DNA from 3 places in the Phyllobacterium sp. TAF24 genome. Region 3 is predicted to be linked to each of the others. Evidence: riboswitches for the same ligand, from Rfam matches in the RefSeq annotation. Region 3 holds a riboswitch; each other region holds the start of a gene.

Region 1 (8,104 bases), on a different contig from region 3:
GGCTGACGCCATCTCATGCGAAAATCACGGCGGAGACGTTGAATTTCGACGGGATCGATCTTCTGAAAGTCTCAGCAGCCGAACGGCGGTCGCTGCGCGGCAATCGTATCGCCATGATCCTGCAGGACCCGAAATATTCGCTCAATCCGGTGATGAGCATCGGACGGCAGATTGTCGAAACCCTGCGCACCCATGAAAAGGTCGGCCGGTCAGAAGCGCGCAAGCGGGCGCTCGACATGCTTGCCGCCGTGCAGATTCGCGACCCTGAGCGGGTTTTTGATCTGCACCCGCACGAAGTATCGGGCGGTATGGGGCAGCGTGCCATGATTGCCATGATGCTGATCACCGGGCCTGAATTGCTGATCGCAGACGAGCCGACCTCGGCGCTTGATGTCACCGTCCAGCTCGACGTTCTTGCCATCCTCGACAATCTGGTGCGGGACCGCGGCATGGGGCTGATCTTCATTTCGCATGATTTGCGGCTGGTATCCTCCTTCTGCGACCGGGTCATTGTCATGTATGCCGGACGGATCGTCGAGGAGATTGCCGCCAAGGACCTGCACAATGCCAAACATCCCTATACGCAAGGTCTTTTGAACTGCATGCCCAAGATTGGTGCCGATACCCATCCGCTCCCCGTCCTTGATCGCAAGCCGGAGTGGGCCGCATGACCATATCTCCTTCCAAAGCGCTTATTGTCGATAAACTTGAAGTGACATTCGACCGCTTCCGCGCGCTTCGCGGCGTCAGTCTTGACGTGATGCCGGGTGAATCCTTCGGGCTTGTGGGCGAATCCGGTTCAGGCAAGTCGACATTGCTGCGTGCCATTGCAGGACTGGCCCCAACGACACGGGGATCGATCACCGTCAACGGCAAGCTTCTCGGCAAGAGCCGCACCAAGGCATTTTACCGGGAAGTGCAGATGGTGTTTCAGGACCCCTATGGTTCTCTGCATCCGCGCCAGACCGTCGACCGGCTTTTGCTGGAGCCGCTGGCCGTGCATGGCTTTGCCGATATTGAAAAACGTATCCTGCGCGCGCTTGACGAGGTGGGACTTGGATCGAGCTTCCGCTTTCGCTATTCGCATCAGCTATCCGGCGGCCAGCGCCAGCGCGTGGCTATCGCGCGCGCTCTGATCCTTGAACCTTCCATCCTGCTTTTGGATGAACCGACATCGGCGCTTGATGCCTCGGTGCAGGCGGAGGTGCTGAACCTGCTCGAACAGATCCGCCGCGACCGCAATTTGACATTCCTCATGGTCAGCCATGATCTGGCGGTTGTGACCCATATGTGCGACCGGCTGATGGTGATGCAGAACGGTGCGGAAGTGGAGCGCCTTTCAGCTGATGATCTTGCGGCGCACAAGGTCACGCAGGCCTATACGCGCAATCTGCTTGTCGCCAGCGAGGGTTTTGTCCGGCCGGATGTACCCACCGCATAGGGTCTGTTTCACCGGATTTTTACCATACGCTGAGACTTGCCGCAGATCGTGACAATCTGAACGAATTTCCTAAAGGCGCATTTACGCCATTTCATCCATGGTCTGCCCAACACCGGAGCGGGCTATGAAAAAATTCAGAGATTTTCTTAAAGATACCAGCGGCGCAACTGCATTGACGTTTGGACTATTGCTTGTTCCGCTTCTCGGCGTGACAGGATTGGCCGTGGATTATACCCGTGCAAGCAGTGATCACGCGGAACTGCAGAATGCAGCAGATGCCGCGGTTTTGTGGGGCGCCTCTACGTACAATGGCAGCAATTTACCCGATGTGAAGGCCCGCATTCAGCAAAGTTTGCGCGCTAACCTTCCAGGCTTTGACGCTAGTGGCGCTACCTACGATGTGTCGGTTACGGACGATGTCCCTGCACGGATCAAGCTTTCGCTTGCGAGGCCGATGAAGACGACATTCATGCAGGTGTTGAGCCAAAATTCGATGGATATCGGGACCACTTCGACAGCTTCAGGGGCGTTGACGCCAAAGCAAGCAACAATAAAAGTCACGAACGTAAAAGGAATTTATTACAAGAAAATTTCCATTATTGTTGTTGGAGCCGATGGCGCTGAGAAACAAGTCGGCTCTATCGAATACAAATACATCAACAACACAGGGACATCCAATCCCGCAGTGGGATCAACGCCGCTGACCTTTGACTTGGGCACATACAAGTCGTTTTATTTTACCATGATCGTCAAGAAAGACGGCTGCGCTATTGGAATGAAGCCTTCGGGCAGGAATTGTGTGGATGCCCCCAAGGTAAAATCCAACGACCCTAAGAATCCTGGCATGGTCGATGATCCCAAATACCAGATCACGCCAGTTCCAAACAATCTAAACTTTGACAACGAGAATAAATTCTATGGCAATGATACGACCTATGCTTTCTTGGTCAAAAGCAACAGAGCGCGTGATGCTTGGCGGTTCGTTGAGGGCGGCGGTCAATCCACTGTGCCGAAAGATAGCGACACTCCGGTGATTATGGACAAACTTATGAACTGCGATGGTTCGGTAAAAAAACACGGTTGGGAAGATGGCGGTGGCGGCACACCGGACTTCGAATATACACTGACAACCGGGTGCGCGTTCGATTACTCACAAATTCGTCTAACCCAGTAATCATTAACACGAAGGCGGCGCGATTGACTTTGCTCTTGCGGCGCTCCATCATGACTTTATTCCGAGGGGGGCACTGTACAGTGCTGAGATAGCGTCGAGCTGGACCCTTGAACCTGATCCGGGTTATGCCGGCGTAGGAACGGGAATTGAGCACTCTCCACGCACTCTGCCTTGTCTTCGCACATATCCGGATCTCCACGCTTTTGATGGAGTCCCGCAGATGCCGTTTACCCTGATATCGCAATCATCATTTCTGTGACGATGTGATCGCCGTCATGGGCATGCTTGTCCGCATCACTGGCGCTTTGCTGGCTGTGCTTCTGTGCTGGCAGTTGGCTATCTGGGCTTTGCAGCCGCCGCGCTTCATCCTGCCGGGTCCCGGCTCAGTTTTTGTCGCCTTGATCGAGCAGCGCCACTATCTTCTGACCAATGCTGCCATCACCGTGCTCGAAATTCTGCTCGGATTGTTCTTTGGCGCTGTTGCCGGAATCCTGACCGCACTTCTCGTTGCTGGACTGCCCGGCTTTGGCCAGATCGTCTGGCCGCTCCTGCTTGTTTTGCAGGCACTTCCTGTCTTTGCCATCGCGCCGCTTCTGGTTCTCTGGTTCGGCTTTGGCCTTGCCTCGAAAGTGGTCATGGCGAGCCTCATTATCTTCTTTCCCGTGGCCTCCGCCTTTGCCGATGCGCTGCGCCGCACCAATCAGGATTTGCTGGATGCGGCAGCCCTGACGCAGGCAACGCCGCTGGCCACCCTGTTTCTGATCCGCGTTCCCAGCGCCTTGCCCGGTCTTGGCTCGGGCCTGCGCGTTGCGGCGGTCTTTGCGCCTATTGGTGCGGTGATTGGCGAATGGGTCGGCGCCTCGCGTGGGCTTGGCTTTGTCATGCTTCAGGCCAATGCCCGTATGCAGACCGACACGCTGTTTGCCGCCCTCATCATTCTCGCAGTGCTGACCATTGTCCTGCGTTTTCTCGTCGATGCTTTCGCCGCGCGCCTTACCCCTTGGATGCAGGTGTCATGATCAGAATTTTCGTTCGTCCCATCAATGAAGGAATGTCCATGTTTCGCCGCTGTGCGTTTGCCTTTGCCCTCTTAACCGCTTTGCCTTTCCTGCCATCACAGGCGATGGCGGCGGACAAGCTGTCTGTTCTTCTCGAATGGTTCGTCAACCCTGACCATGCACCGCTGGTTGTCGCTCGCGAAAAGGGTTTTTTCAGCGAGGCCGGTCTTGATGTCGATCTGATCCCCCCGGCTGATCCGGCGGCGCCACCGCGTCTTGTCGCGGCAAAACAGGCAGATATTGCCATCGGCTATCAGCCCAATCTCTACCTCAGCCATGATGAGGGTCTGCCGCTGGTGCGCTTTGGCACCTTGGTGGAAACCCCGCTCAATACGGTGACGGTGCTGGCCGATGGTCCGATCAAAAGCCTGAAGGATTTGAAGGGCAAAAAGGTCGGCTTTTCCGTGGCGGGCTTTGAAGATGCCATGCTCGGCGCCATGCTGAAATCAGAAGGCCTGAAAGCCGATGATGTCGAACTGATCAATGTCAATTTCGCCCTTTCATCATCGCTCATTGCCAAACAGGTGGATGCGACGGTTGGTGGTTACAGGAATTTTGAACTCACCCAAATGGCGCAGGAAGGCCATAAGGGAACGGCGTTCTTCCCGGAGGAGCACGGTGTTCCTGTCTATGATGAACTGATCTTCCTGACGCACCCTGACCTTGCCGGAGACAGCAGGATGAAACGTTTCCTCGAAGCGGTGGAGAAGGGCGCGGTTTATCTGACCAATCACCCGGATGAATCCTGGGCGCTGTTCATCAAGGCCTATCCCGATCTCGATAACCCGCTGAACCTGAAGGCATGGACCGATACTTTGCCGCGTTTTGCCAAGCGTCCCGCTGCGCTCGACCGTAGTCGTTATGAACGGCTCGGTGTGTTCATGCACGATGCCGGACTGATCAAAACCGTACCCAAAGTTGATGATCTGGCCGTTGAACTGCGGTGAAACGTTTCATAGAGGAAGAACAATCATGCCAAAAGTAGATTTTCGTTTGAATGCCATTGTCGATGTTGATGCAATCGGTGGTGACAAGGATTTAGGGCAACTGGCGCTGCAGGCCGCGCGCGGCGGCGCGACCATTATCCAGTATCGCGATAAGAACTCACCGACCCGGCTGATGGTGGAGCGCGCGCGCGCTATCCATGCGGCGCTGAAAGGCACAGGCGTACCCTTGCTCGTCAATGACCGCATTGATGTTGCTCTGGTAGCGGGCGTTGAAGGTGTGCATGTCGGGCGTGAGGACATGCTGGTCAGTGACGCAAGAAAGCTGCTTGGTCCGGATGCCATTATCGGCCTCACCGTGAAAAACGAAACGGACGCACAGGCGGCCATAGCGGCGGATATCGACTACGCCTGTGTAGGCGGCCTGTTCGAGACACCCGCCAAGCACAATCCGGATGGGCCGATTGGCTTTGATGGCTTTGCCCGGCTGGCTGCGATGATCCGGGCAGCAAAGCCGGATCTACCTGTTGGTGCGATCGCTGGCATTGACCTTGGCAGGGTGGCTCCAGCCATTGCGGCGGGAGCAGATGGCGTTGCGATCATTTCGGCAATCTTCCGGCAGGCTGATCCGCGCGCCGCGGCGCAGGCGCTGCGCGATGCTGTCGATGAGGCGTTGAGGGCGACGGCATGACCGCCATTGCCTTGACGATTGCAGGCTCCGATAGCGGCGGCGGCGCTGGTATTCAGGCCGATCTCAAGACGTTCTCGGCGCTTGGTGTTTATGGAACAAGCGTATTGACCGCAATCACGGCGCAGAACACGCGCGGCGTTACCGCCATCGAGAATTTAAGCCCGGGCATCATTCGCGCGCAGATTGATGCGGTTCTCTCGGATATCGCGGTGGGTGCGATCAAGATCGGCATGGTCTCCACCGTGGAAACCATCGATGCTATCGCCGAAGCCTTGAACCGATGGCAACGCAAAGTGGTGCTTGATCCGGTAATGGTTGCAACCTCGGGTGATCCATTGTTACAGCCGGAAGCCATAGAGGCGCTTCGCACGCAGCTTCTGCCATTGGCGCTTGTGCTGACCCCCAATTTGCCTGAGGCCGCGCTCCTGACCGGCACGGATATTGCTCAAGATGAACAGGCAATGGCACGGCAAGCCGAACTGCTGTTGAAGTTTGGCCCGAAGGCGGTGCTGATCAAGGGCGGCCACGGAAACAGCGCCTTGAGTACGGACCTTCTCTTCGACGGTTCGTCCTTACAGCGTTTTGACGGTCCGCGCCTGTCAACAACCCACGATCACGGTACGGGTTGCACGCTGGCAGCCGCCATCGCCAGCGGACTTGCCAAAGGTCACGACCTGCCTACGGCAATCGGCGAGGCAAAGGATTATCTGACGGCAGCCATGGCTGCCGCCGATACGCTTAAAGTGGGTCAGGGGCGCGGGCCTGTTCACCACTTTCATCGTTGGTGGGCGGCGTAGCTGCCGCCCCCGCATTGAGAATGCGCTGATAGAACAGCCCCACACCGACAAGCGAGAGGCCAAGGCCAATAAAGGACAGCGCCCGCAAGATGCCTTCGAGATTTGCCATGTCGAGCAGGAAGACCTTGGCGATGACCAGAAAGACGATCGGAGCCGAGATCAGACGCAACGGCCTGTTCTGCCGCCATGCGCCAAGACCGAAGAGGCCAAGGCCGAACAATAGCCATACGGCGGAATAGGTGAACATCTCAGGCGAATCCACACCCTGTCCCAGATTGATATAGTTGCCCTGGAAGAAGAGACGGATAGTCAGTGTGACCCATGTAAACAGCATGAGGCCCGAGAGGATTGCCAGCGCCATGGCGTAATGTCTGGGGCGGTTCGCCTGTGCCATAACCAGCGGCAAGCCGAACAGTTTTATCTGTGGTTCGCCAAAGGCATTAAGCGCGACGAGTGCTGCCAGAAGGCCGGGCAGCAGATAACCCATGAACAGGCTGTTGAAGACAAATCCGCCAGCGACAAAACCGTCAAACAGCGGATTGAGGAAGATGAAATGCTGACACACGGCAATCAGAATGCCGACATAGCCAACAATCAGTGCAGCAGTGCGATAGAGCCAGTCCTGACCACCACGGCTCAGCATCATCAGCGACAGTGATCCGCCCAAGGCGATGATTGTGTAGAGCGACTGTTCGCTCAATGTGAGATCGCCACTGCTGCTCAATGTGCCGCCATTCATCCAATGGCGAACGAGGATATTGATAAGCACGAAACCCGCCAACACGGCGAGTGCCTGCACGAGGCGGTAGGCCGTATCCTTGATCCCCTTTGCGAGGATGATCTGGGCTGCAATCATAGCCGCGAAGAACCCGCCATAATTGAGCAGAAGCTGGTTGAAGAACGGCGTTGTCGACAAGCGGTCACTGCCGACGATGGTTGGATCAAAGAAAATATGTCCGATGATGACGACCGCAAAGACTGCCGGAGCAAAGCGCAGCACCGGTGCCATGCGCATGCGGGTGGCGAGCGCGTAGACGACGGCAAGTATGCAGGCGGCCAGAACACGCCATTGCGGTTCGAACACGACAAATAGCGCAAGAACGGCAAAGCCGATGGATGCAGTATCAAACAGCCATGCGGGCGAGATTGGCTTGATGTCGTCTTTCCATGCGCGTGCCAGCCACGTCGCAGCGCCAAAGCCGATGATTGCCAGCGCCACGGTCAATATTTCTTCGGTTGAAGCCGGTGTATTGCCGAAGATGTAGATCATCACGATGATCATGACGAATGGAACAGCAGTTCCCAATGCCGCATAGGCAAGTCCGCGTATGATGTCAGGTAGCCGGGCAAGCACGGTTGCCGCAATAACGCCGATAGCTGTGAAAGCAAGCGCAATGAAAATGGCAAAGCTGCGATATTTCATCGGGTCGTAGAGCGATAGGCCTGAATTGTCGAAGCCGCTATCCAAAAACTGGTGCATGTCCAGAAGGGTGAGTGGTACGAGCGAGAGCAGGGCCGCCGGAACAAGGAAGGGCAAGGCACGGCGTATAAAGAGCGGTGCCAGTGTTGATACGGCGATGATGATCGTTGCAAGGATCAGATAGCGCGAGGACGCCAGTCCGAAAAGATCGTGCGAGATATAGCCAAGTCCGAGAAGAACCGCGCCAGCGGCACCCGCTATGGTAACAGGGTCGAAATAGGGCTCCTCTATCCGGTCGAACAGTTTGTAGCTTGGCTTCAGATGGCTAAACACCGATAGAGCCAACAGGCTGACCGTTAAAAGGCCGAGCGCGCCGCCATTGGGCAGGGGATCGAAACCCGTATAGGCCGCGCCCCAGAGCGCTGCGAGAATGATTGCGCCGCCGCCGATCAGTGGCCAGTTTTTCGCGCGCGACAGAACAACCGAGACGAGCGTAACAACCGACAGATAGGTCATGAAACTGTAGGGTGCCGGTGCTTGCGAATTCACCAGAGCCGGGGTGAGGTACGAACCGATAAG
Region 2 (8,104 bases), on a different contig from region 3:
GCCGCTGTCAAATATCTTTACCATATAAAACAGAACAGGCCGGAAATCCGGCCTGTCTGCATTCATTCAGCAACGTGCTGCTGTTTAGTAGCCGCCGCCATTGTTATAACCGCCATAGCCTGCGCCACGGCCGCCATTGCCTTCACAGGGAGCATTATAAATGCTGCCATCGGGCCGCTGATAACGGCAAAGGTTCTGGTTGCCATTACCGCTACCGCTCGGTGTTGTTGCAGTACCAACAGCTGCACCCAGAAGCGCGCCGCCGGCCGCACCAATCACCGTGCTTTTGGTATTATGTCCGAGTGCCTGTCCGGCAAGTGCACCAACACCGCCGCCAATCAGCGCACCCGTCCCGGCACGCTGGTTCTGTTCGCTCGTTTCGCAGCCAGCCAACGACATGGCCAGAAGCGCTGAAACCGCAATCGCGGCTAAACGAAAACCCATTGTAAATCCTCTCAACATGAATATAGCGGGCAAACCTTGAAGCCCTAATGCGGCAGAAGAAAGATCGGCTTGAGCAGGCTGCAGTGCCCACAAACAGAAACAGGCCGGTTTCCCGGCCTGTCCTGTATTCCCTGATGGGGAAGAATTAGTAACCGCGGCAAGGTGCGCGATAGCGCTCGCCATAGCGGTTTTCGTACGTGCAATAACGACGACCACCACCATCATTGTTGGCTGTTGCGGCACCAACGGCGACGCCGCCAACACCACCGATAGCTGCACCAGCGAGCGCACCACGGCCACCACCGATTGCACCACCGGCCAATGCACCAAGGGCTGCACCGCCAACACCATAACCTGCAGCGCGCTGCTCACCAGTTGTACAACCGGCCACTGAAAGTGCCAGAACGGCTGCAACTGCTACTGTCGACAAACTTTTCAACATGGAAGACCTCTCCCGTTTTAAAACTAAACCTACCAGCTTGCGTCCCCAATGCTGTACCGCAAGAATTGCATTTTCCGCTTTGTTTTACAAGCGTTGGGCAATTTTACGGCGCCGCAATCAGAACTGCATTGCCTGAACGAAGCGATACGTGGAGATTTCCACACACGGCATTCGACACTGTAAGCGATGAACCGAAAGAAAGTTCCATATTTTCCAGCGGCCATCGCGCACCACGGATAAATAATCCACGCAGGGACGTAAATGCAACAATGCTGAACACAGTTCCATCAGCAAAATCGAACGAATATTCCCCTGCAACCAGAGGGTGCGCTTCTTCGGTCCCGCTCGACAGGATAATCTTTCGGCCTTCCGCAGCATAGCGGGTCGCCATGGTCAGGTGCAGCAGCATATGATCTGTGCGTTCACCACCAAAAGCACCGCAGAGAATCACTTCCGTCGCCCCCAGCCGATAGGCTTCGTTGAGCGCCAGTTCGCCGTCGGTCATATCTTTGGCCGCGGGAAATACCGAACGTGGTATATGGGCATAGCGTTCTGCCAACTCAGGCGATGTCGAATCGAAATCGCCCAGCCACAGCTCCGGTTCAAGGCCCAGCGCGCCCGCATGAACTATCCCACCATCGGCGGCAAGAATACGCGCTCCCGCCACGAGATGCCGGAGACGATCGGTAACGTGAAGCGTGCCACCAAGGAGAAGAACGAATTTGCTCATGCACCGGCCATAGCATGGCAAAAGCCGGTCGCACAGGGCTTGCTGAAGCGGTTCTACCCCAGCCGGCCGAGCACAATTGCCGCAATGCCTGCAATCGCGACGCCCACGGCCAGAAACAGGCTTGGATTGAGTGCCGCGAGGAATTTTTGATGGCGGAGACGCAAGCGCATCGAATTATTCTTTGGATTTCTCGACGCTGTCGTCTGCTGAACCCTGACGCCGGAATGATAAAAGCCATGACCCCGAAACATGATTGAACCTTTCTTTTGGAAAACAGGCCGTGAGGGGATGTTTTCGCGGCGGAAGATAGGGCTGGGAATGTCAGCTTTCGATTTGGCAGATTGGGCAAAACATAAGGATTTCATAAGCATCGACCGCTTGCACCGCTCTGGCCGAACCTCTATCCTTGCGATGCTCTAACGGGGTGCTTGGTCTGATCGACCGGCTGAGAGGCTTAAGGGGAAACCCTGCCAACCCGCGGAACCTGATCCGGTTTGTACCGGCGGAGGGATTAGACGCGGCAGATTTGCCGGCGCACCAATCCTTTTGAACCACGAACGATAGGAGGCGCCGATGCGGCCATTTGAGACTATTGTAAAAGCGGCGGCTGTTTTGGCCGCATTTGTCGGCCTTATGCCAATTGGCGTGGCACAGGCCGAAGGCAAACTCACCGTTTACACCTATGAAAGCTTCACCGCCGAATGGGGTCCGGGACCGAAGGTCAAGGAGGCTTTCGAGAAGCAATGTGCATGCACGGTGGAATTTGTAGCCGTTGCCGATGGCGTTGCGCTGCTCAACCGCATCAAACTCGAAGGCGAATCGACAAAGGCCGATATTGTTCTCGGGCTCGACACCAATCTGACCTATGAGGCCAAGGAAACCAATCTTTTTGCGCCCCATGGCATCGACACCAGCGCGGTGAATATCCCCGGTGGCTACAAGGATGATATATTCGTTCCCTATGACTACGGCTATTTCGCCGTCATTTATGATTCGGAAAAGCTGAAAACGCCGCCCGAGACTCTGAAAGAACTTGTCGAAGGCGATCCGACGCAGAAAATCGTCATCGAAGACCCGCGCACCTCGACGCCCGGCCTCGGTCTGCTTCTCTGGGTTAAATCTGTTTATGGCGACAAGGCCGGTGAAGCCTGGGCCAAGCTGAAAAATCGCGTTTTGACCGTCACACCAGGCTGGTCCGAAGCCTATGGCCTCTTTACCAAGGGCGAGGCCCCCCTCGTTCTGTCCTACACCACTTCTCCGGCCTATCATCTGATCGCCGAACGGGTGGATCGCTACAAGGCGATTTCATTCAGCGAAGGGCACTACTTGCAGATCGAGGTCGCGGCTCAAACTGTCAACGGTGCGAAAAACCCGCTATCGGCGCAGTTTCTAAGCTTCATGACCAGTCCGGCATTTCAGGATGCCATTCCTGAAAACAACTGGATGTACCCGGCGGCCAAAACCACTGACGCGCTCAACCCGGCCTTCGAGAACCTTGTGAAACCAGTCAAGACTTTGATCTTCCCAGCCGAAGAGGTTGCCAAGAACCGCAAAGCCTGGATCGATGAATGGCTGGCGGCCATGAGCCTGTAGCACCATGACTGCCACCCGCATGCTGAAACCATGGGCCGGGGCCATTGCCCTCGCCTTTCTGGCGGTGCTTGCGGGTGGCGCTCTTCTCGGCCTTGCAGGGGAAGCGCTGCGTGGAAGCACCGAAGGCTTTGCGGCTTTCGACAGCTATTTATGGCGTGTGGCGCGGTTTACCCTCATGCAGGCGCTACTATCGATGCTGCTTGCGGTTGCTTTTGCCATTCCCCTCGCCCGGGCGCTGCATGAACATCCCGCCTTTCCGGGCCGGGCGCTCATCTTACGCCTCTTTGCCCTGCCATTGGCCCTGCCCGCGCTTGTCGCGGTCCTTGGCATCACCAGCATTTATGGCCGCAATGGCCTGCTTGCTTTTGGTTTTGACAAGCTTGGAATCGATGCCAGACCCAATATTTATGGCCTTACCGGCATTCTGATAGCGCATGTCTTTTTCAACCTGCCACTGGCGACACGGCTCATACTTGCCAGCCTTGATTCCATTCCCTCCGACTATTGGAAACTATCCTCGCAGCTTGGCATGGGCAGTTGGGCCCGGTTCAAACTGATCGAATGGCCGGTCGTCAGGCGCAATCTTTCCGGTATTGCCGGACTGATCTTCATGCTCTGCATCACATCGTTCACCATCGTCCTGACGCTGGGCGGCGGGCCGCGCGCAACCACGCTGGAGGTTGCGATCTACCAATCCCTGCACTTTGACTTCGACATTGCCCGCGCCGTATCGCTTACACTGCTGCAGTTGAGCTTGACGATAGCCGTTCTGCTCCTGCTCGGCCTGACGGGCAAACCGGCAGAAGAGGGTTTCAGTCTTCAGACAAGTGCCCGACGGTTTGATCGACCGAACCGGACAACAAAAATCGCCAATACAGCAATAATCGTCCTTGGCCTGTTCTTCGTTGGTCTTCCCATGGCAGGAACCGTTGTCTCGGGGTTAGGCGCTGATCTGTCCCGGTTGATGACGGAATTCGCTGTCTGGCGCGCTATTATCACAAGCATCGTGCTTGGCGCGGGAGCCGCCCTCCTCTGCGTGCTTATCTCGCTCTCGCTTGTCATGGCACGGGAATATCTGCAAAGCCAAAGGCAGGCATCGGCGCCAGGCGTTTTCGAGCGTTCGCTGGATCTGGGTGCAAGCCTGATCATGGTCGTACCGCCCATCGTCATTGGTGCTGGCTGGTTCATTCTTTCACGCCATGTGATCGACCCATTCAGCCTTGCGCCTGTTATGGTCATTTGCGTTAATGCCGCCATGGCCGTGCCTTTCGCCTTCCGCATCCTGCGCCCCGCCTGGGATACGGCTGCAAGCCGTCACAACAGGCTTTGCCTTCAACTCGGCATATCAGGGTGGGATCGGTTGCGCCTGATCGACTGGCCCGTCTTGCGCCTGCCCATAGTTGTTGCCTTCGCCTTTGCCATGGCCCTGTCGCTTGGCGATCTTGGAACCATCGCGCTCTTCGGCAATGATTCCATCCAGACTCTGCCTTTCCTGCTCTTGCAGCGCATGGGAAGTTATCGCACACAGGATGCAGCAGGATTGGCGCTGATCCTGGGCGCTCTCTGCCTCTTGCTGATGTTCACGGCAGATCGCGGTGCTGCCAGCCTCACCCGACAGGACAATGAAAGAAATGACTGAACCGGTGAGAAAGTTGGCGGGGGGCGGAGCAGCGATCCGGCTTGATGCCGTTCGCTTCGATTATGGCGATATGGCCATGCATTTCGACTTTGCCATCGAACCATCATCCATCGCTGCGATCATTGGACCAAGCGGTGCAGGCAAGTCGACCGTTCTCAATCTGATAGCCGGTTTTGAGACGCCTGTATCCGGCCGGGTGTTGATCGCCGATCAGGACATGACCGAGATCGAGCCCTCGCAGCGACCGGTTTCGATGGTGTTTCAGGAGAACAATCTGTTTGCCCATCTCGATGTCGCCGCCAATGTCGGCCTTGGCCGCAAGTCCAATCTTCGGCTTGATGAGGCCGATTATGCTGCGGTCCGTGATGCTATCGCAAAAGTTGGTCTTGCCGGCAAAGAGCAGCGCAAACCACAGGCGTTATCGGGAGGCGAACGCCAGCGTGTGGCCATTGCGCGTGCGCTGGTTCGTAACCGGCCTGTGCTGCTGCTGGATGAAGCCTTTGCTTCACTTGGTCCGGCGCTGCGCCATGAAATGCTTGATCTTGTCAGCCAACTTCAAAAAGACACCGGAATGACCGTTGTCATGGTTACACATCACCCCGAAGATGCCCTGCGCCTACCATCAACGTTGTTTTTCCTTGAAAATGGCCGGGTTGCAGCGTCAGGTCCTGCCCGTGAATTGTTATCGGCCAAGGGTCCTGCGCTGTTGCGAAAATATCTCGGCTCGCAAGAGTTATCACTTTGACATATTTTGTACTCAATGGGTCTCATAAGAAATCAATGAAATTCTTGCTCCCGCCTGCTCAACGGGTTAGCTAGAAAGTAAGCACGCCGATTCCGCAGGCAAAAGACGAGTGAGAACTTGATTTTAGCGTTGGTACTGGCGCCGTACGACATGAGGACATGATTCTGGGCTCGCACATTCTCCCGATAGGCAATCGACGATTCTTTCCGGCAGGGCGAGGCACCACTGTGGCTTCGGCAACGCTGCTGCTTGCCTTTCTGTCAGGCTGCCAAGTCTTGAATGTAACGAAGGAAGATGCGCTTGGGCCGTCGTCCAGCCCTGTCATCGTTGACAACGTCTCGAAGAATGACCGTCTGGCGAAACTCAGCGCCGAACAGCATCCGCGTATCCTTGCCACCTATGGCGGCGAATATAAGGACGCAAAGCTGGAGCGCATGGTTGCCAAGGTTGTCGGCAATCTGACCACCGTTTCTGATAATCCGACCCATACCTACCGCATCACCATTCTGAATTCGCCCAATATCAATGCCTTCGCGCTGCCGGGTGGATATCTCTATGTCACACGCGGCTTGCTCGCCTTGGCCAATGACAGCGCCGAACTCGCCGCTGTTATCGCCCACGAAATGGGCCACGTCATCGCCAATCACGGTGTTGAACGTCAACAGCGCGAGGCGGAAGCTGTTATTGCCGGGCGTGTTGTATCGGAAGTTTTGCAGGATGATCAGGCGGGGCGTGAAGCGCTTATTCGCGGCAAGCTGCGCATGGCGCAGTTCTCACGCAATCAGGAACTGCAGGCTGACGCCATCGGCATCAAGATGATCGGTGAAGCTGGTTATGATCCCTTTGCCGCCGCGCGGTTCCTGCAATCCATGGCCGCCTATTCGGATTTCCGCAACGTCTCCGGCGCCACCGATGCCAGCCTCGACTTCCTTGCCAGCCATCCCTCCGCGCCGCAGCGTATTGAGCTTGCGCGCGGCCATGCCCGCAAGATCGGTGCGCCGGGTGTCGGTACGACCGACCGCGATTCCTTCCTGCAAGGCATTGACGGGCTGCTTTATGGCGACACCCCGGAAGAAGGCTATGTGCGCGGTCGTACCTTTGTGCATCCGCTGCTTGGTGTCAGCTTTACGGTTCCAGATGGCTTTGTCATCGACAATTCGGCTGCCGCTGTCATGGCAACGGGACCCGGCGAAGTCGCGATCCGTTTCGACGGAACGCAGATATCCGGCAAGACATCCATGGTCGATTATATGCGCAGCGGCTGGGTCACGGGCCTCGACAACGCCAGCGTCAAGGCAACGACCTTCAATGGCATGCCTGCCGCGTCGGCAAAGGCCAAAGCGGATCGTTGGGAATTTGATATTTTTGTCGTGAACTCCGGCGACCGTATCTATCGCTTCCTGACAGCAGCACCCACGGGCAGCACTGCATTGATGCCAGCTGCACAAACGGTCACACAGAGTTTTCATCTGCTGACGCCGCAGGAAAAGGCCAATATCAAGCCGCTGCGTATCAGGGTTGTCACGGTCAAATCGGGTGATACGCTTGCCAGCCTGTCCAACCAGATCATGGGAACAGACCGTAAGCTCGATCTCTTCCGGTTGATCAATGCCCTGCCGCCGGGCGGTACGGTTTCCGTCGGCGATAAGGTCAAGATCATTAGCGAATAACAAAAAAGCCCGGTAAAACCGGGCTTTTTGTTGAAATGGATGAACCCGTTTTTATGCGGCTTCTTCCTGTTCGTCTTCGACGGAAACGTCTGCGTCAGCTTCAGCTTCGACTTCATCAGTCTTCGCGCCACGCTTGGGACCCTTGGCGAGATTGACTTCGATCAAACGGACAGCTTCGGTTTCCGACATCTTGTTGACGGCGGAAATTTCACGAGCCATGCGGTCGAGTGCTGCTTCATAAAGCTGGCGTTCGGAATAGGACTGCTCCGGCTGGTTGTCGGCACGGAAAAGATCGCGAACAACTTCTGAAATGGAAATCAGGTCGCCCGAGTTGATCTTCGCATCATATTCCTGCGCGCGGCGGGACCACATGGTGCGCTTGATACGGGCACGTCCCTGAACGACCTTCAGAGCACGTTCTACATAATCTGTCTCGGAGAGCTTGCGCATACCAATGGCGGTTGCCTTTGCGACCGGTACTTTCAAGCGCATCTTATCTTTTTGAAAGTCAATGACAAAAAGCTCAAGCTTGTGGCCTGCAACTTCCTGTTCTTCAATATTGACGATCTGTCCTACACCATGAGCCGGATATACAATAAACTCGCCCGTTTTGAATCCGATACGCTGGGCGGTCTTTTTCTGCGGAACTGCTGTCATGCGCTTCATTACTCCCTGCTGCGCCCGGCAAAACGCACCGGTTAAACCAATCACTGGAAACCGGAACCCGGTTTGTCGGCCGTCAATAATGTCGCGCAAAGCAATCCAGACCAAACAGCAGGACAGGTCACAACCAAATAACCTCAACCTGAACTGTTAAGTCCGGAAAAAATCTAGCCGATTG
Region 3 (8,104 bases):
CCGGAACCGCTGCCCTATGAGTATGACAAGATAGCCCTTGCGAGGGCCTTGGGCCTCGAACCAAAGGAAATCGGTTTCGAGAATCACGTTCCAACCATCTGGGATGCGGGCGTGCCCTATCTTCTCGTGCCGGTGCATGGGCTGGCCGCGGCGGGCCGCATTCGAATCGATCAGGCAGCCATGACGAAGGCGGCTCCCACAATCGGCCAGCGCCAGCTTCCAGCCTATGTCTATTGCCGCGAGACCACGCTGCATGACAGTCATTTTCACGCGCGGATGTTCGTGAGCGGCGATGGTACCTATGAGGACCCGGCGACCGGGTCTGCTACTGCTGCTTTCGCCGGTGCCATCCATTACTTTGACGAACCGCTTGATGGTTTACTGCGTCTGTGGCTGGAACAGGGGCAGGAAATGGGCCGTCCGTCGCGGTTGCGTCTGGAACTGGATATTGCCGACCAGAGGCTTGTTGGCGGGCGTATCGGCGGTTCTGCGGTCAAGACAGCAGAAGGGCAGCTTTTCGTTTAAGCGACTTATTGTTCAAAGCTGACATAAAGTTTTCATGAAGGGCTGGACAGTCCGGTTTTGGCCCGTTATAGAGCCCCCACCTTCGGTCGTCACAACGGCTGACGGGCACATAGCTCAGTTGGTAGAGCAGCTGACTCTTAATCAGCGGGTCGTAGGTTCGATCCCTACTGTGCCCACCAATTCTTTGAAAAAAGGGCCGTATGGCCCTTTTTTCTTATACACGTCCGTCTATCCCCAAACTGCTAGAGGAGACTCTCCATGAGCATTCGTCGTATTGAAGCCGGTCCACGCATGAGCCAGGCCGTTATCCATGGCAACACGGTTTATCTCGCAGGTCAGGTAGGCACACCCGGCAAGAGCGTCACCGAGCAGACCAAGGATGTTCTGGCTTCGGTTGACCGTTTGCTGAAGGAAGCCGGTTCCGACAAGTCCAAGCTCCTGCAGGCTATCATCTGGATGGCTGACATGAAGGACTTTGCCGAGATGAATGCGGTTTGGGATGCATGGGTCGATCCGGCCAACACACCTGCACGCGCCACCGGCGAAGCCAAGCTGGCGACACCCGACTACAAGGTCGAAATCATCATCACTGCTGCGATCTGATTCTTTACAGAAATCTGCCCGATAGGGTGGGTGACGCAGAATAATAAGTTCATCCCGGCGGAAATATTGTATTTTGCTGGGATGAAATGAAGTGCACGCCAGTAAATCTGCTCCGATGCACTGGATTTTTGGCGCGGGAATGAATAAAGTCCGCGCTTCTCGTGATTGCCACTGTGGTAATTCATCAAACGCTTGTCTGATTGTGGCTTATAGGTTCGCAAGACGAGACAAGCATGGGTAAGGAAAACGATTGCAAGTTCTCGTCCGTGATAACAATGTTGAACAGGCCCTTCGGGTTCTGAAGAAGAAGATGCAGCGCGAAGGTCTCTTTCGCGAAATGAAGGCGCGCCAGGCTTTTGAAAAGCCGTCCGAGCGCCGTGTCCGTGAAAAAGCTGAAGCCGTCAGCCGCGCCCGTAAGGCAGCGCGCAAGCAGGCACAGCGTGAAGGTCTGCTTCCTGGTCCGAAGAAGAAGGAACGGGTTGCCCGTCCCGGCGCCGCTTCAAACGATTTCAGCAATAACCGATAATCATCAATGACCGGAGCTTTTCGGTCCTTGTAAAACGCGACAGAACCCGCACGGTCACGCCGTAGCGGGTTTCGTTTTGTGTGCGTTCTGCCCACTTTGCGGCACGACGCTCCAAGTCGTTCGTTCACAGCGATATGACCCGGTTTCGAAAAAGTGCCTTCTTGTGCGCTCCCGCATGGCGCGCCTATTCATGGGGCCTATCGTTCAAGCCCTATGGAGACGTCTCAATGGCACCCAAGCTCAATATCGTCCAAGTCAGTACCCGTCCGGGCCGCGCCGGTTCACCGGTTGCAAAATGGTTCCATGATTTCGTCAAGCAGGATGGTCAGTTTGAGCCAGTGCTGATTGATCTGGCTGATCTGAACCTGCCAATCTTCGATGAACCGAACCATCCGCGCGCCAAAAAATACGAACACGCCCACACGAAAAAGTGGAGCACGCTGATCGACGCGGGTGAAGCGGTTGTGTTCGTCACGCCTGAATATGACTTTTTTGCCCCGCCATCCCTGACCAATGCAATCATCTATCTCTGGCAGGAGTGGAACTACAAGCCGGTTGGTTTCGTCAGCTATGGCGGCATGTCGGGCGGGTTGCGCTCGGTCGAATCGGTCAAGGGGCTGCTTGCCGGTTTGCGCACGGTTCCGATCCCAGAGGGTGTTGCCATTCCCGCATTTCAGCAGTTCATCAACGACGAAGGCGAATTTCAGGCCAACGAACTGGTTGTCACAAGCGCCAATACGATGATCGGCGAATTGCTCAAGTGGAGCAACGCTTTGAAGCCTCTGCGCGCTTCCTGATATCTTCTGGCGCCCTGGCTCTGCCAGGGCGCCACACCTTCAAGTTTTCCTGATTCGCTTGACAAATGGCGGATCGGGGTTTCAATTCAAGACATTCACCAGGGGGGTCCCGACAAGGGGCTGAGATTCTGCTGGCTTTTGCAGCGCAGTGACCCGTTGAACCTGATCCAGTTCATACTGGCGTAGGGACGGTGCGAAAGTCATGCGAGTCAGCCTCGGCACATAATCCGTATTCGGATTCGCAATCTCTTTTCATCCTTCCGGCACAGAACTGGGTTTTTACGCTTAACCGCTTAGGAGCCTGATGATGACCGCAATTACCCCCACCGTTTCGGCAGGACCGCTGCCGGCATCGATCAAAATATACAAACCGGGCCAGACTTATCCCGATCTGCGCGTTCCTTTGCGCCAGATTTCCGTACACCCGACGGCGGGCGAACCGCCGGTGACGGTTTACGATTCATCCGGGCCCTATACGGATGCCAATGCAACCATCGATATTGCCAAGGGCCTGCCGCGCATTCGTGAACGCTGGCTTGCCGGGCATGAAGACTTATTTGCCTATGAGGGCCGCCACATCAAGCTTGAGGACAATGGTTTTGTCACTGGCGAACGGCTGACGCCGGAATTTCCGGTTCGCAACCAACCGTTACGGGCGAAGGGCGATAAGGCCGTTACCCAGCTTGCCTATGCCCGCGCCGGTATCATCACACCCGAGATGGAATATGTGGCTATCCGCGAAAATCTCGGCCGCGATGCTGCGCGCGCCAAGCTGGAACGGGATGGCAATTCCTTCGGGGCTTCGGTGCCTGATCATGTGACGCCGGAATTTGTCCGCGAGGAGATCGCCCGGGGCAGGGCGATCATCCCGGCCAATATCAATCATCCCGAGCTTGAACCGATGATCATCGGCCGTAATTTTCTGGTCAAGATCAATGCCAATATCGGCAATTCGGCGGTGACATCCTCCATGGCGGAGGAGGTGGAAAAGATGGTGTGGGCGATCCGCTGGGGCGCCGATACGGTGATGGACCTCTCCACGGGGCGCAACATTCACAATATTCGCGAATGGATCATCCGCAACGCGCCGGTGCCGATTGGCACTGTGCCGCTCTATCAGGCGCTGGAAAAGGTCGGCGGCATTGCCGAAGACCTGACATGGGAAGTCTATCGTGACACTCTGATTGAGCAGGCAGAGCAGGGTGTCGACTATTTTACCATCCATGCGGGTGTTAGGTTGCATTATATCCCGCTGACTATCGACCGTGTGACCGGCATTGTTTCGCGTGGTGGTTCGATCATGGCTAAGTGGTGTCTGCACCATCATCGCGAGAGTTTTCTCTACGAGCATTTTGCCGAGATTTGCGATATCTGCCGCGCTTATGATGTCAGCTTTTCGCTGGGTGATGGCCTGCGTCCGGGCTCGATTGCCGATGCCAATGATGCGGCACAGTTTGCCGAACTGGAAACGCTGGGTGAACTGACGCAGATTGCCTGGGCCAAGGGTTGTCAGGTGATGATTGAAGGCCCCGGCCATGTGCCGATGCACAAGATCAAGGCCAATATGGACAAGCAGTTGGCGGTCTGCGGGGAAGCGCCGTTCTATACGCTCGGACCGCTCACCACTGATATTGCGCCGGGCTATGACCACATCACATCGGGCATAGGCGCGGCGATGATCGGCTGGTTTGGCACGGCCATGCTTTGCTATGTGACGCCGAAGGAGCATCTTGGCCTGCCGAACCGCGATGATGTAAAAATTGGAGTGATCACCTACAAGATCGCGGCCCATGCGGCGGATCTCGCCAAGGGGCATCCGGCGGCGCAGGTGCGTGATGATGCACTGTCGCGCGCACGCTTCGAATTCCGCTGGGAGGATCAGTTCAACCTGTCGCTCGACCCGGAAACGGCGCGGCTCTTCCACGATGAGACCCTGCCGAAGGAGGCGCATAAGGTCGCGCATTTCTGTTCCATGTGCGGGCCGAAATTCTGCTCGATGCGGATTTCCCATGATATCCGGGCCGAGGCGCAGAAGGAGGGCATGTCTGCCATGGCCGAGAAATTCAAGCAGGGCGGCGATCTCTATATGCCGCTGAAATCCGTGGCCGTTCCTTTACCGGTGTCAGGTGACGAGTTCTGATGCGTATTCTCATCAAAGGGGCGGGGGTCGCCGGGCTCACCGCTGCCCATGAACTGTTGGCGCGGGGCGGGGACATAACAGTCCTCGACCCGCGCAGCGACACATCCGCCACCGCATCGTGGTATGCGGGCGGCATGCTTGCACCCTATTGCGAGCGGGAAAGTGCCGATGAACAGGTGCTTGAACTTGGATTGAAGGCTGCTTGCTGGTGGGAGGCAGCTTTGCCCGGAAGTGTTGTGCGCAACGGCACATTGGTTTTAGCACCCGCACGGGATATCCGGGAACTCGACCGGTTCGGTTCGCGCACATCCGGGTTTTCCCATGTGGATGCGCAGGAACTGGCCAATCTGGAGCCTGATCTTGAAGGGCGATTTCGCCGGGGGTTGTTTTTCAAGGAAGAGGCGCATCTTGATCCACGCCGTGCCTTGACCATGCTGGCGGAAAAGCTGGCCGCCTCCGGCGTCCGGTTCGTGAGCGGCGAAGGGGATGGCACCTTTGATGTCATCGTTGATTGCACCGGTTATGGCGCAGCCAATCCCGATTTGCGCGGGGTGCGCGGTGAAATGCTTGTGCTGCAAACGCGTGATGTCTCGCTGGCTCGGCCTGTGAGACTAATCCACCCGCGTTTCCCCGTTTATATCGTGCCGCGTGCGCACCATATCTTCATGGTCGGGGCGACGATGATCGAAAGCGACGCCACAGGCCCCATCACCGCCCGCTCGATGATGGAACTGCTCAATGCCGCCTATAGCCTGCACCCGGCGTTTGGCGAGGCGGCAATCCTTGAGACCGGTGTTGGGGTCAGGCCCGCCTATGCGGATAATTTTCCGCGCGTGCAGCGTGAGGGCAAAGTGATCAGCATTAACGGGCTCTATCGGCACGGATTTCTGCTCGCGCCTACCATGGCAATACAGGCGGCGGCGATGGTTTTTAAGTATGAGAAGGCAGCTTGATCATGAGACTTATCATCAATGGAGAACCGCTGGAGGTTACCTCCCGAACGCTTGGCGATCTGCTGGGCGAACTCGACTATGAGGGCGAATGGCTGGCAACCGCGCTCAATGGCGAGTTGGTGCGGGCGGCGGCGCGTTCGACCTTCACCTTGAATGAAGGCGACAAGGTGGAAATCCTGACGCCCCGGCAGGGAGGCTGAAGCATGCTGACACTTTATGGCACCGAGCTTTCCTCCCGGCTGCTGCTCGGCACTGCACAGTACCCTTCGCCTGCCATATTGATGGATGCGGTGAAAGCGTCGGAAATCGCGATTGTCACGGTTTCCCTGCGGCGCGAAATGGCAGGCGGCAAATCCGGGGACAAGTTCTGGTCGCTGATCCAGTCGCTCGGCGTGCATGTTCTGCCCAATACGGCGGGGTGTCACACGGTCAAGGAAGCTGTGCTGACGGCGCAGATGGCCCGGGATATTTTTGCCACCAACTGGATCAAGCTGGAGGTGATCGGCAATCACGATACGCTGCAGCCTGATGTATTCGCGCTGGTGGACGCAGCGCGCATCCTCACCGCCGACGGCTTCAAGGTCTTTCCTTATACAACCGATGATCTCGTTGTGGCCGAGCGTCTGCTCGAAGCCGGATGCGAAGTGCTGATGCCGTGGTGCGCGCCTATTGGATCGGCGCTGGGACCACTCAATCTCCACGCTTTGCGGGCCTTGCGCGGGCATTTTCCTGAGGTTCCGATGATTGTGGATGCGGGGCTCGGCAGGCCCTCCCATGCGGCAACCGTGATGGAGCTTGGCTTTGATGCGATTTTGCTCAACACGGCGGTCGCGAAGGCTGGAGACCCCGTCGCGATGGCCGCCGCCTTTGCCAAGGCTGTGGACGCTGGCCACATGGCATTTCATGCGGGCATGCTGGAGCCGCGCGATGTGGCAGTGCCGTCAACCCCTGTGATCGGCAGGGCGGTGTTTACTTGATCAGCCGCGCTTGGTGGCGCTGACGTGAAGCCATTCGGTCGGCTCCTTGTCATAGCCGCTGCCCATCACTGTTTGAATGTCGATGGTCTGCCAGCGATCCGCCTGATAGGCATCTCGCAACCAGTCGGGTGAGGGATAGTTGAAATAGCGACCGAACCTGTCGCGCCCTTCCGCTGTGCCTGACTTGAAGCTTGCAAAGAACTGGCCATCGGGTCTTAGCGCCCGGTGAATATGGCTGATAATATCAGGCAAAGCCGTGCGCGGTACATGGAGCAGGCAGGCGCTGGCCCAGACGCCATCATAGGCATTTTCGGCAGTGATATCCTGAAATTGCAAAACGCTGACCGGAATACCCAGCCGCTTCTGTGCTTCGGCAGCGATTTCAGGTGAGCCGTCTGTTGGGGCAACGTTAAATCCGCGCTCCAGCATATGGGCGGTATCATCGCCGCCGCCACAGCCAAGTTCCAGAATGGTGGCGCCGGGCGAGAGCAGCGCAAGATATGTATCCAGATGTTCAAATGACCGCGCCTGTATCTGATTGGCATAACGCACCGCTTCATCAGCGTAAAATGCCAGAGTATCCGGATCATTGGCGGTCATAGCTGTCCTTTGATGTGGTGGTTGGTGTGTGGTTCGTGGTTCGACAAGCTCACCATGAGGGAGAGGGGTGATGTAACGCTAATCACAAAGATTGCAGATCACAAAGGTTGCAGAACTTAACTCTCTTTCATCACCCATCTCCGTCATCCTCGGGCTCGACCCGAGGACCCATGGCTAAAAAGATCAAGCAAACCTGGGTCCTCGGGTCAAGCCCGAGGATGACGGGGATGGGGACACGAACCACAAACCAAACGATAGCTCACCAAAGAGAAACCTAGCTATCGAGCATTGCCAGACCGCGATTACCGCCATAGGCGAGGCAATCGGCAATGGTTGTTTTATCGAGCACACCGCGGGTGACATTGGCAACTTCACTGAAAACATGGCGGATTTCGCAATTGTCTTCGCTCTCGCAGTCTTCACAGCGGCGATAGGCAATCTTGCTGAGGCACGGCAGGGGAGCAATCGGGCCATCGATCAGGCGCAGCACTTCGCCAAAGGTGATATCCTCCGCTTGCTTGAGCAGCAGATAGCCGCCCATCTTGCCGCGGCGGCTCATGACAATGCCCTGATGCTTCAGGTCGAGCAGGATTTGTTCGAGGAATTTTTTCGGAATGTTCTGTTCTTCCGCAATATCGGAAATGAACAGAGCCTTTTCGGCGTCAGCTCTCGCGAGAACGACAAGCGCCCTGAGCGCATATTTGGCTTTCTGCGAAATCATTATTGTTGCCTGATCATCTTATAAGACGCAGTCATAGTCCCTCGCGTGACATTTTCTAGTGTAAAAATGTTAAAAATTGGAGTTTTTTCATGGCAGCCAAATGTCTTAAAAGTGGCCGGTAAGGCTCTGAAAAATAATACTTCATTAAGAATTCAGCGCTCAAGAAGTTTCGAAAGCGTTAAAATCAATACACGATTAAACAGGTAGTGATTGTTGACAAATTTTTTCAACCGGTCATCATTGAGTATCGGTTGACCCTTGA

The links. A riboswitch is a leader RNA that binds a small molecule or an ion and turns the genes downstream of it on or off. The one in region 3 is predicted to bind thiamine pyrophosphate.
Region 1: another riboswitch for thiamine pyrophosphate. It lies ahead of AB4Y96_RS06220 (ABC transporter permease); the one in region 3 lies ahead of thiC (phosphomethylpyrimidine synthase ThiC).
Region 2: another riboswitch for thiamine pyrophosphate. It lies ahead of thiB (thiamine ABC transporter substrate binding subunit); the one in region 3 lies ahead of thiC (phosphomethylpyrimidine synthase ThiC).

What each region holds. Positions count from the first base shown of each region.
Region 1 covers NZ_JBFRDN010000005.1:50,480-58,583, forward strand. Annotated here, with positions in the region: gene AB4Y96_RS06205 (ABC transporter ATP-binding protein) at 1-671, shown strand, start outside; gene AB4Y96_RS06210 (ABC transporter ATP-binding protein) at 668-1,441, shown strand; gene AB4Y96_RS06215 (TadE/TadG family type IV pilus assembly protein) at 1,566-2,615, shown strand; TPP riboswitch at 2,670-2,772, shown strand; gene AB4Y96_RS06220 (ABC transporter permease) at 2,891-3,634, shown strand; gene AB4Y96_RS06225 (ABC transporter substrate-binding protein) at 3,673-4,620, shown strand; gene thiE (thiamine phosphate synthase) at 4,646-5,308, shown strand; gene thiD (bifunctional hydroxymethylpyrimidine kinase/phosphomethylpyrimidine kinase) at 5,305-6,105, shown strand; gene AB4Y96_RS06240 (DUF2339 domain-containing protein) at 6,047-8,104, opposite strand, start outside.
Region 2 covers NZ_JBFRDN010000002.1:81,710-89,813, forward strand. Annotated here, with positions in the region: gene AB4Y96_RS02205 (YMGG-like glycine zipper-containing protein) at 85-444, opposite strand; gene AB4Y96_RS02210 (hypothetical protein) at 590-886, opposite strand; gene AB4Y96_RS02215 (thiamine diphosphokinase) at 990-1,616, opposite strand; TPP riboswitch at 2,027-2,144, shown strand; gene thiB (thiamine ABC transporter substrate binding subunit) at 2,250-3,209, shown strand; gene thiP (thiamine/thiamine pyrophosphate ABC transporter permease) at 3,214-4,848, shown strand; gene thiQ (thiamine ABC transporter ATP-binding protein) at 4,841-5,593, shown strand; gene AB4Y96_RS02235 (M48 family metalloprotease) at 5,836-7,263, shown strand; gene AB4Y96_RS02240 (CarD family transcriptional regulator) at 7,315-7,929, opposite strand.
Region 3 covers NZ_JBFRDN010000009.1:137,616-145,719, forward strand. Annotated here, with positions in the region: gene AB4Y96_RS10470 (PhzF family phenazine biosynthesis protein) at 1-525, shown strand, start outside; tRNA gene AB4Y96_RS10475 (tRNA-Lys) at 629-704, shown strand; gene AB4Y96_RS10480 (RidA family protein) at 784-1,128, shown strand; gene rpsU (30S ribosomal protein S21) at 1,379-1,654, shown strand; gene AB4Y96_RS10490 (NADPH-dependent FMN reductase) at 1,882-2,451, shown strand; TPP riboswitch at 2,542-2,658, shown strand; gene thiC (phosphomethylpyrimidine synthase ThiC) at 2,759-4,591, shown strand; gene thiO (glycine oxidase ThiO) at 4,591-5,544, shown strand; gene thiS (sulfur carrier protein ThiS) at 5,547-5,744, shown strand; gene AB4Y96_RS10510 (thiazole synthase) at 5,748-6,521, shown strand; gene AB4Y96_RS10515 (class I SAM-dependent methyltransferase) at 6,522-7,121, opposite strand; gene AB4Y96_RS10520 (RrF2 family transcriptional regulator) at 7,396-7,842, opposite strand.